DNA from 2 places in the Cytobacillus sp. Bva_UNVM-123 genome. Region 2 is predicted to be linked to the other one. Evidence: riboswitches for the same ligand, from Rfam matches in the RefSeq annotation. Region 2 holds a riboswitch; the other holds the start of a gene.
The links. Region 2 has a riboswitch for S-adenosylmethionine ahead of KDN24_RS05185 (methionine ABC transporter ATP-binding protein). Riboswitches for the same ligand answer to the same signal wherever they lie in the genome.

Region 1 (5,225 bases), 510 kb from region 2:
TCGAGACAGTGAAAGGGAAGGAATTAATCGGACTCGCTTATGAGCCTCCCTTCCAATTTATTGAAGTAGAAAAAGGGCATTACATTGTCAGCGCTAGCTTCGTAACCGAAGAGAGTGGAACAGGAATTGTCCATATCGCACCAGCTTACGGGGAAGATGATTATCGTCTCGTTCAAGAACATAATCTCAGTTTCGTAAATGTTGTTGATGAAAGAGGAAAATATATAGATGTTGTGACTCCCCTCGCAGGAAAGTTTGTGAAAGATTGTGATGTCGAAATTATTAAGCTGCTTCATGAAAAAGGGCTGTTATTCCATAAAGAACGATATGAACATTCTTATCCACATTGCTGGAGATGTGACACTCCATTGCTCTATTATGCAACTGACAGCTGGTTCATTAAAACAACTGCTCTAAAGGATGAGTTTATTGCCAAGAACCAGCAGGTAAACTGGTTTCCAGACCATATTAAAAATGGACGCTTCGGCAACTTTCTTGAAGGGTTAGTCGATTGGAATATTAGTCGAAACCGCTTTTGGGGAACTCCTTTAAATGTATGGATATGCTCCTCTTGTCAAAAAGAATACGCACCAAAAAGCATGCATGAATTAAAGGAGTTAGCCGCAAAACCTTTCATGGATCTTGAGCTTCATAAGCCATATGTCGACGAAGTTACCCTACATTGTCCTTCATGTAGCGGAGTGATGCATCGAACTTCTGAGGTTATCGATGTATGGTTTGACAGTGGCTCAATGCCATTTGCCCAATATCATACTCCATTTGAAAACAATGATGTTTTGAACAATCAATTTCCTGCGGACGTTGTGGTCGAAGGCATTGATCAAACCCGTGGCTGGTTTTACTCATTGCTTGCAGTCTCTATTTTATATACAGGGAGAGCTCCTTACAAAAATGTACTCGCTACAGGACATGTCCTTGATGAGCATGGACAAAAAATGTCAAAGAGTAAAGGAAATGCCCTCAATCCTGTTGAGCTAATTAAAACATACGGTGCAGATGCACTTAGATGGGCGCTTGTCGAGGATAGTGCCCCATGGAATCAGAAAAGATTTTCAGAACGAAATGTTCAAGAGGCAAAGTCCAAGCTAGTTGATACAATGATAAGTTTATTTTATTTTTATCAGCTTTATGCAGAGATTGATGAGTTCAACCCACATGCAAGTAAAGGGATCAAGCTCTCCATAATGGATGAATGGGTCCTTTCTCGATTGGCTACTACAGCAAAACAAATGAAAAAAGAATTGAATGAGTATCAGCTAACAAATGCAGCAAGATTAGCTGGGCAGCTAGTTGAAGAAATAAGCAATTGGTATATTAGAAGAAATCGCGAACGATTTTGGAGTGAAGGGATGACTGAAGATAAAGCTGCTGCTTTTCATACTTTGTATACGCTGCTTACGAATATATCAAAGCTGTTAGCACCGTTTATCCCATTTACAACAGATGCGATTTACTATTCCTTAGAAGGTGAAAGTGTTCATTTAGCTGATTACCCTAATCTGAATGAAGAGTTAATCAAGCCATTACTCGAAGAACAAATGCAGGCCGTCTTAGAGATTGTCGAATTAGGACGCAGTGTACGCCATAGTGAGCAGCTAAAAACGAAGCAGCCGTTAGCTAAAATGATCATGATTTCTAATTTCTTGGATCATGATACACTAGTACCTTTTGAGGAAATTATTAAAGATGAGCTAAATGTTAAATCTTTGGAGTGGGCGGATTCCTCTAATCATTTAATTGACCACCAACTCAAACTAAATTTTAAAACAGCTGGTCCTAAACTTGGAAAACATGTAAATAATGCTAATCAACTTCTCCAAAATGCTTCACCTGAGAAAATTGATGATTTTCTAGTGAACAGAGCCTTAACCTTACAATTAGAAAATGGAGAGACCGTAAAGTTAGAAGAAGAAGATATACTTGTACAGAAAAAGACCGCATTGCAAGGTTTCTCAGAAGCAGCAAATCAAGCTTTTACCGTATTTTTAGACACAACTTTAACAGATCATTTGGTACAGGAAGGACTTGTTAGAGATTTTATCCGGACAGTTCAAGATATTCGCAAGAAAAGAAATTTACCTGTAGACAAACGCATTTTCCTATATGTATCTGCCTCGAATGAATTCATTGAAATCATGAAACAATTCGATTCCTTAATAAGAAAAGGCATTTTATTAAATGATATTTTTTATGAAAAAACGAAAGACATGGAGACATTATTGATTGGGGAGTATGAGGTTTTTATCGATATGCTATGACATAGAAAAACTGGTTTGTATTAAACAGACCAGTTTTTCTATTTTATTAACTTTTATCATTAGCATTCTTCAATTTTTCTGCTTTCAGGTGCCCATGTTTCATTTTAATACTGATAATATTCACGAAGCTTATCAATTTCTGAAAAATAAGGGCATTGAAATTGTAAATCACCTTGAGGATAATGGGCATTATTTTACTATTAAAGATCCGTATGGAAATATATTGATGATTTGCCAAATATAAATATAAGAGCTCAAAAAAAAGCTAAGAGGATCGCATCGTAATGATACAGGAGCCAATTCGGAATAGGAAGAGAGGCTACCTTACAAGTTGCTATTGAAGGCCATACTATGATTAAGGCTTATCGAAACATGGAGTTAGGGTGTAAAGCACAAAAAGAAGGTATCGATTTTATCCTCTAAATTACTCCCAACTTTTAATAAGGGATCGTTCTTTATTCTTAATTTGAATGATTTAGCCTAATAAGAGTTGACAGTTCTTTAATTTTTCATTAAAGTTGCATTAGGTAAACTTTATTTACCTAGAGAAATAAATAATTGGAGGTGATAGCTTGTCTTCGTTTACTTTACCAAGTCTTGGCTATGCTTATGATGAACTAGAGCCTTATATTGATGCTCGTACATTGGAAATTCATCATAGTAAACATCACGCGACCTATGTAAACAATCTTAATGTCGCATTGGAAAACTATGAAGAGCTAAAGTCAAGGCCGCTTGAAGGATTATTAAAGAATCTTGAGCAATTGCCTGTCGAGGTAAAAACAGCAGTGCAAAATAACGGTGGAGGCCATTATTGTCATAGCCTCTTTTGGGAAGTCATGAGCCCAAAAGGCGGTGGAGAACCGACTGCTGATATTGCAAAAGCCATTGATCATTATTTCCAAACATTCGATCGATTTCAGGATGAATTATCAAAGGCTGCAATTGGAAGGTTTGGGAGTGGATATGGATGGCTTGTCCTTGATGGTGAAGACCTATCGGTCATCAGCACTCCGAACCAAGATACTCCTCTGAAAGATGACTTAATTCCCCTCCTTGTCATTGATGTGTGGGAGCATGCTTATTACTTAAAGTATCAAAATCGCCGTCCTGAATTTGTTACCAACTGGTGGAACCTAGTGAATTGGGACACAGTTAATGAGCAATATTTGAAAGCGTTAATGGAGAATGCTGTGCAATCTAAGTAAGTCTTATTTATTCGTAGCATAAGGTAATTGTGGTAATTATCGCGTATGGAATTTGTGGTAAGTTCCATACAAATTTTTTAGCTTTTGGTTAACTGTATAACCAAAAGCTCTTTTTGTTTTTTAGGATTGACTACGATCAAGATACAGGATAGAATAAACATTAAATTAAATATTTGTAATTTTCTTATCAAGAGAGGTTGAGGGACTGGCCCTTTGAAGCCTCAGCAACAGACTTATAACTTCGCCAAGGCGTTGTTTAGCAGTACTGTGCTAATTCCAGAAGCAAAATGCTTGAAGATAAGAAGGGATAATCGTAGCGGTGCTATAACCTCTTCTTATTTTTAAGAAGAGGTTTTTTTAATTAAATCAAAAGGAGAATGTATGATGACGAACGAATTAATCAATGCCATTAACGTGTTAAAAGAAAAACGCTGGGTTGACTTGACCCATACTTTTGGACCGGATTCCCCACACTTTTCAGCTTTCGAGTCAGCAGAATTTAAAACACTTTTTACCCATGAAGACGGATTTTTTGCACAAAGCTTTACATTCCCTGGACAGTACGGAACACATATTGACGCACCCATTCATTTCGTTCGAAATACCCGATATTTAGATGAAATTGAATTGAAAGAACTCGTTTTACCACTCGTAGTGATTGATAAGTCAAAAGAAGCGGAAATTGATCATAATTTCACCTTATCAGTGAATGATATTTTGGACTTTGAAAAAGAGCATGGTCAAATAGAGGCAGGTACTTTCGTTGCCTTGCGAACAGACTGGAGTAAACGCTGGCCAAACAAGGACGCTTTCAATAATAAAGATGCAGATGGAAATAATCATGCACCAGGTTGGTCTTTTTCCGCTCTGAGATTTTTATTCGAGGAAAGAAAAATTAAAGCCGTAGGGCATGAAACCTTTGATACAGATCCAAGTATTGATTATCAAAGAAATGGTTCGCTCATTGGAGAATACTACGTACTTGAACAAAATACATATCAAGTAGAGCTTCTAACAAACTTAGATCAAGTCCCCCCTAAAGGTGCCGTTATTCTCAATATTGTTCCGAAGCCTGAAAAAGCTTCAGGGTTTCCAGTAAGATCATTCGCCATTCTCCCTTAAGAAAATATTAAGAAGAGCACAAATCTCCTCATGATTTGTGCCCCTTCTTGCGAAATTATTTTTTCTTTACTTTTCAGGAACTAACTCTATTGTCGTTACACTGACTCCTAATTGTGTCAAAGCATGAGCTAATATTCCCATGCCAGCTCCTAATTCTAGCATTTTATGAAATTCTCTTCCGACTTGCTCTATTATTTCTTCTGCCTGAATAGTAAGCTCACGTTCCATCTCACTATCTATCCTAAGGTTCAACATTTCAAATTGATTTTTATAAAAATCTTTTACCCATGATTGGCTCATTATTTATTCCTCCTAGTCATCGTTTCATCTATGACAAAAGAAGAATAAAATTCAGAATCCCCATAAACGTCGCTCCTTTCCAATCATTAATCTTCTTTACTTCTCTTTCTCTCTTCGTATTGAAACTCCATTTCAAACTCTGGATGGTCTTTATCAAAATCTAGCATTTCACAACCGATCTTTTTATAAAATTGGATTGCATCCTTGCTTGAATTCCATTGAAGCCAACTCGTATTTCTTTTTCGACACCATGTATACACATGCTCCATTATTTTTTTCGCAATTCCCTTTTCTCGGAAAGCCGAATCTACAAATA
Region 2 (5,225 bases):
TACAGTAGTAGATGATTTTAACGGTGACAACTTCGATCATAGTGATCTTGATTTTATTCACGGAGGATCCTATGTCGTTACTCAATCTGGGGCTCGTCCAATTGGCACAAATCCTGTCCCCTCCGGAACACCGCTATGGGGGAAGGAGTTTAAACAGAATTCTATTAAATATTTTACTCGGACAATTGATTCTTGGTTTGAAGGAGCTTCTATGCCACATAGAAACAATTATTTCGATTTGGATCCAACATTCAAAGATGCCTACGGTGTTCCATTGCTAAGAATGACCTATAATTTTACTGAGCAAGATCGGAAATTAAATGACTACTTAAACGAGCAAAGCGATAAAGTAATGAAGGAAATGGGTGCTGATATTATCGAGAATTATGGTAAGCTTGCCGATTATAATATTGTACCATACCAAACCACCCATAATGTCGGTGGTGTTATAATGGGAACTGATCCAACAATATCAGCAGTTAATACGTATTCACAAATGTGGGATGCAGATAATGTCTTTGTTGTCGGAGCGTCCTCGTTTCCACATAATAGCGGCTACAATCCAACAGGGACTCTTGGGGCATTAGCGTACCGGGCAGCAGAGGGAATTATCAAATTCAGTAAAAGCGGCGGGAAGCTTGCTTAAAATGAGAAAGCTTCTTATAGGCTATGACCTATGAGAAGCTTTCTTCTAAAATAACTTAAGCTCTCCGATTCGCTTTACAGCTTCAACAATTCTTCCTTCATCCACTAACAAGCCTACACGGATATATCCTTCTCCATAATCGCCAAATCCTTTACCTGCAGCTACTACTACGTTCGCTTTTTCAAGTAAGTAATCAGAGAATGTCTCACTTGTAAAACCGGATGGAATTGGGAGCCATGCGAAAAAAGAACCTTTCGGAGCTTCAACCTTCCAGCCAATTTTTTGGCATTCCTCTATTAGCACATTTCGTCGACTTTCATATCGGGAAACAAGCTCTTCGACACATTGCTGGTTAGCAGTTAACGCAACAGCTGCTGCTTTTTGAACGGCGGGAAAGAGGCTGCAATACATATGATCTTGAATAAGGTTGAGCGCTTCAATTATTTTTGGATTTCCTACGGCAAATCCAACTCGCCATCCAGCCATATTATATGTCTTCGATAACGTATACATTTCGATTCCTACTTCTTTTGCCCCTTCAACTTCGAGAAAACTGACAGGTTTTTTGCCATCAAATCCGATCGCTCCATAGGCAAAATCATGTAATACGACAATTTGATTCTCTTTTGCAAAAGCGACTGTATCTTCAAAAAAAGCAAGATCAGCAGTAGCACCTGTCGGGTTGTTCGGATAGTTAAGATACATCAGCTTTGCTGCTTCTCTTTGCTCAGTTGGAATCGCTTCATAGTCTGGTAAAAAATGATTTTCTGCTTTTAATGGGAAGGTTTCATACTGAACATTTGCTAATACAACACCTGATAAATAATCAGGATAGCCTGGATCGGGCAGCAGCATTAACTCGCCTTCATTTAACAAACACATTGGCAGCTCAACAAGCCCAGTTTTCGTTCCAAATAAAACGGCAACTTCAGTGGCGGGATCAATCTGAACATCATATTGTTTTTGATAAAATGCAGCTGCTGCTTCTTTTAATTCTCTAATCCCGCGAAATGGGGAATATTTATGTGTTTTCGGATCTTCGGCAGCCGTTTGTAATGCTTTAACGATATGGGGAGGTGTGGGCTGATCAGGGTTACCTTGCCCCAAATTAATAATGTCACGTCCCTCTTCGATAGCTTTGCTAACTTTCTCAACAAGAGTTGCAAAAAATTGAACGGGAAGTTTTTTTAAACGCTCTGAATATTCCATGATAAACCCCTTTCCTAAAGGCTCTGTTATACGTTAATGTTGATCTATGTACCGCCTTATAAGCACGCGTGTTCTCTACGTTATTCGTACCGAATAAAACCCGTTCACACATACACATAAGGCAAGAATCAACAACATTCATTAACACAGCACTCCTAAAAAATAATCTATTATTGATATCTAAGCGAGATGATATTGATTGCGAATTAATTCAAAATTCTATAGTCTTTAGTTAAAAATGTCTAGGGGGAAGCAAAATGAAAATTGCTTGTGTACAAATGAATATCGTATTTGCAGATCCAGAGAAAAATTTTTTAACCGTGGAAAAATATGTCGAAGAAGCCGCAAAAGCTCAGGCGGATACCGTAATTTTTCCCGAAATGTGGAATTCGGGCTTTGCGCTTGAACAATTAGCGACATTAGCGGATGAAAATGGTGAGAAAACAAAACAATTGTTATCATGGCTTGCGAAAGAATATCAAATCAATATCGTCGGCGGTTCGGTAGCAACGAAAAGAGAAGCTGGCTTTTTTAACACGATGTATGTTGTGGACCGAAGTGGAAAAATCTCGGCACAGTATGATAAGGCCCATTTATTTAAATTAATGGATGAACATTTATTTTTGCAGCCAGGACAAAGTGATAACTTGTTTGAATTAGATGGAATAACTTGTGGAGGGGTCATTTGCTATGAGCTCCGTTTTCCAGAATGGTTTCGCACCCACACATTAAAGGGGGCAAAAATTATGTTTATTCCTGCCCAATGGCCGAAGCTGCGGATTGATCATTGGCAAACACTTTTACAAGCTCGTGCCATTGAGAATCAATGTTATATTGTTGCAGTTAATCCTGTTTGTACGAATCCAAATAATGAATTCAATGGGCATTCTATGGTTATTGCTCCTTGGGGAGAGATTCTTTTAGGCAATCAAACAGAGGAAGGTCTTTACTATGCAAAGCTTGATTTAGAAGAGGTGGAGCGTGTAAGGAATACAATACCTGTTTTCCAAGATAGACGGACTGACTTATATAATAAATAATAAACAGATAAACAATATTAAAAAAAATTATAAAATCCATTATTGTAGCGGTTTAATTGGGATGAAAGCATCTTCCAAGGAAAGAATAAAGGTTTAAATGATTGACAAGTTTGAAATAGGTTTGTATTATCATAGTTATTAATTTAATCATGTAACTTATCCAGAGAGACCGAGGGACTAGGCCCTATGACGTCCGGCAACCCCCTTTAATGGGAAGGTGCCAATTCCTGCAGAATGTGTTTCATTCTGAAAGATAAGTCGAAATATGTAGCTTTGTTTCGATGCCTCTTTCAGTTGAAAGAGGCTTTTTCTATGTCTGAATACTTATTTATCGCAGAAAAAAGAGGTAAAACGATGATTGACATTCAAAATCTTTCAAAAGAATATAAAACGAAAAATGGCACCATTATTGGAGTGGATCATGTTTCATTAACGATTCAAAAAGGAGAAATCTATGGAATTGTAGGTTATTCAGGAGCTGGAAAAAGCTCGTTGCTCCGCTGTATTAACTTATTAGAGAGACCTACTTCAGGAAAAATTGTAATAGACGGAAGCGATCTTACGTCTTTAAAAGGAGAGCAACTGCGCTTAGCCCGATTAAAAATCGGCATGATCTTTCAACATTTTTATTTAATTAGCCAAAAGACAGTATTTGATAATATTGCTTTTTCATTAAAAGCTGCAAATGTTCCCAAAAAAAATATTAAAGCTAGAGTTGAAGAATTACTTGAAATGGTTGGACTTTCTGATAAAAAAGATGTTTATCCTTCTCAACTTAGTGGGGGGCAAAAGCAGCGAGTTGCAATCGCTAGAGCACTTGCGAACAATCCGAATGTTCTATTATGTGATGAAGCGACATCTGCACTAGATCCAAAAACGACAAAATCGATCTTAACTTTATTAAAAAAAATAAATCAAGAGCTCAATATTACGATTGTTTTAATTACACATGAAATGGATGTCGTGAAGGAAATATGCAATCGAATGGCAATCATGCAGGGTGGAAAGGTGATCGAGGAAGGGGCAGTGTATGATATTTTCGCTAACCCTAAGGAGGAGCTTACGAAAGAGTTTATTGCAAGTGTTGTTTCCTTTGAAATACCTGCAGTTATCTTGAAGAATTGTGTGGGACCGATAGTGAAGGTGATGTTTAAAGGAGGAATCGCTGGTGAAGGCGTTATTTCAGACATGCTCCAGAAACATAATGTAAAAGGCAATTTCCTTCATGGTTCCATCGAATATATTCAAGAAATGCCGCTCGGAATTTTTATTATGGAGCTGAGAGGGCTGCAAGAAGAGGTAGATGCGGCTCTTCATTATATTGAAACGAGAGCCGTGCAAGTGGAGGTGCTGCGAGATGGGATTTGATTTTGCTCACTTAATGGAGTTAGTGCCAGATATTAATAAAGCGTTCATTCAAACGATTTATATGATTTCAATCTCATTAGTTATCGCCATTATCATCGGATTGCCGATGGGCGTTCTTTTATACATTACGGATAAAGGCTTATTTTTAGAAAATCGGATTATCAAAAATAGTTTAGGTTTTGTCGTTAATCTCATTCGTTCTGTCCCATTCATTATATTGTTGGTAGCTTTGCTTCCAATTACCGGTTTTATTGTCGGTACAACAATTGGCCCAACAGCTGCAAGTGTTTCTCTTTCTGTAGCTTCCATCCCTTTTTTTGCTCGTATTGTTGAATCAGCTTTACGAGAAATTGATAAAGGGGTCATTGAAGCCGCGATTGCTGCAGGTGCTACTCCAAGAATGATCATTAAGGATGTGCTTCTGCTTGAAGCAAGATCTGGGATTATCTCAGGTATCACTTTAACACTAATAAGTCTAATAGGGTTTTCCGCGATGGCCGGAACGGTTGGTGGCGGAGGAATTGGTGATTTAGCCATTCGATTCGGCTACTATCGCTATGACGATACAATCATGATTACTACGGTTGTCATCTTAATTGTTTTAGTTCAGTTTATTCAACTTTTCGGTGATTTTATCGCCAAAGTTGTAGATAAAAGATAAAAAGTAATAAGAAAGTGGGAGAAATTAATGAAAAAATGGTTTGTTGCAATTATTTTATTAGTTGTGGTAGGAGCACTAGCTGCATGTGGCAGTTCTTCAAGCAGTGATAAGACAAGCTCAGATTCAAAGAATATTAAATTTGGTGCCACTGCTGGACCATACAGTGATATGTTGAAAAAAGCGATTATTCCAGGCCTTGAAAAAAAAGGCTATAAAGTAGAAATAGTAGAATTTAGTGACTATATTCAACCGAATAAAGCTTTAAATAATGATGATATTCAAGCAAATCTATTCCAGCACT

Region 1: it holds a riboswitch for S-adenosylmethionine, as region 2 does, so the genes downstream of both, KDN24_RS02845 (cyclase family protein) here and KDN24_RS05185 (methionine ABC transporter ATP-binding protein) in region 2, are expected to answer to the same signal.

The regions. Positions count from the first base shown of each region.
Region 1 covers NZ_CM177772.1:555,756-560,980, reverse strand. Annotated here, with positions in the region: gene ileS (isoleucine--tRNA ligase) at 1-2,279, shown strand, start outside; gene KDN24_RS02855 (VOC family protein) at 2,254-2,523, shown strand; gene KDN24_RS02850 (superoxide dismutase) at 2,852-3,487, shown strand; SAM riboswitch class I at 3,669-3,791, shown strand; gene KDN24_RS02845 (cyclase family protein) at 3,872-4,609, shown strand; gene KDN24_RS02840 (class I SAM-dependent methyltransferase) at 4,676-4,909, opposite strand; gene KDN24_RS02835 (GNAT family N-acetyltransferase) at 4,996-5,225, opposite strand, start outside.
Region 2 covers NZ_CM177772.1:1,067,843-1,073,067, forward strand. Annotated here, with positions in the region: gene KDN24_RS05170 (GMC family oxidoreductase) at 1-646, shown strand, start outside; gene KDN24_RS05175 (pyridoxal phosphate-dependent aminotransferase) at 692-1,855, opposite strand; gene KDN24_RS05180 (carbon-nitrogen family hydrolase) at 2,113-2,895, shown strand; SAM riboswitch class I at 3,049-3,155, shown strand; gene KDN24_RS05185 (methionine ABC transporter ATP-binding protein) at 3,250-4,263, shown strand; gene KDN24_RS05190 (methionine ABC transporter permease) at 4,253-4,924, shown strand; gene KDN24_RS05195 (MetQ/NlpA family ABC transporter substrate-binding protein) at 4,952-5,225, shown strand, end outside.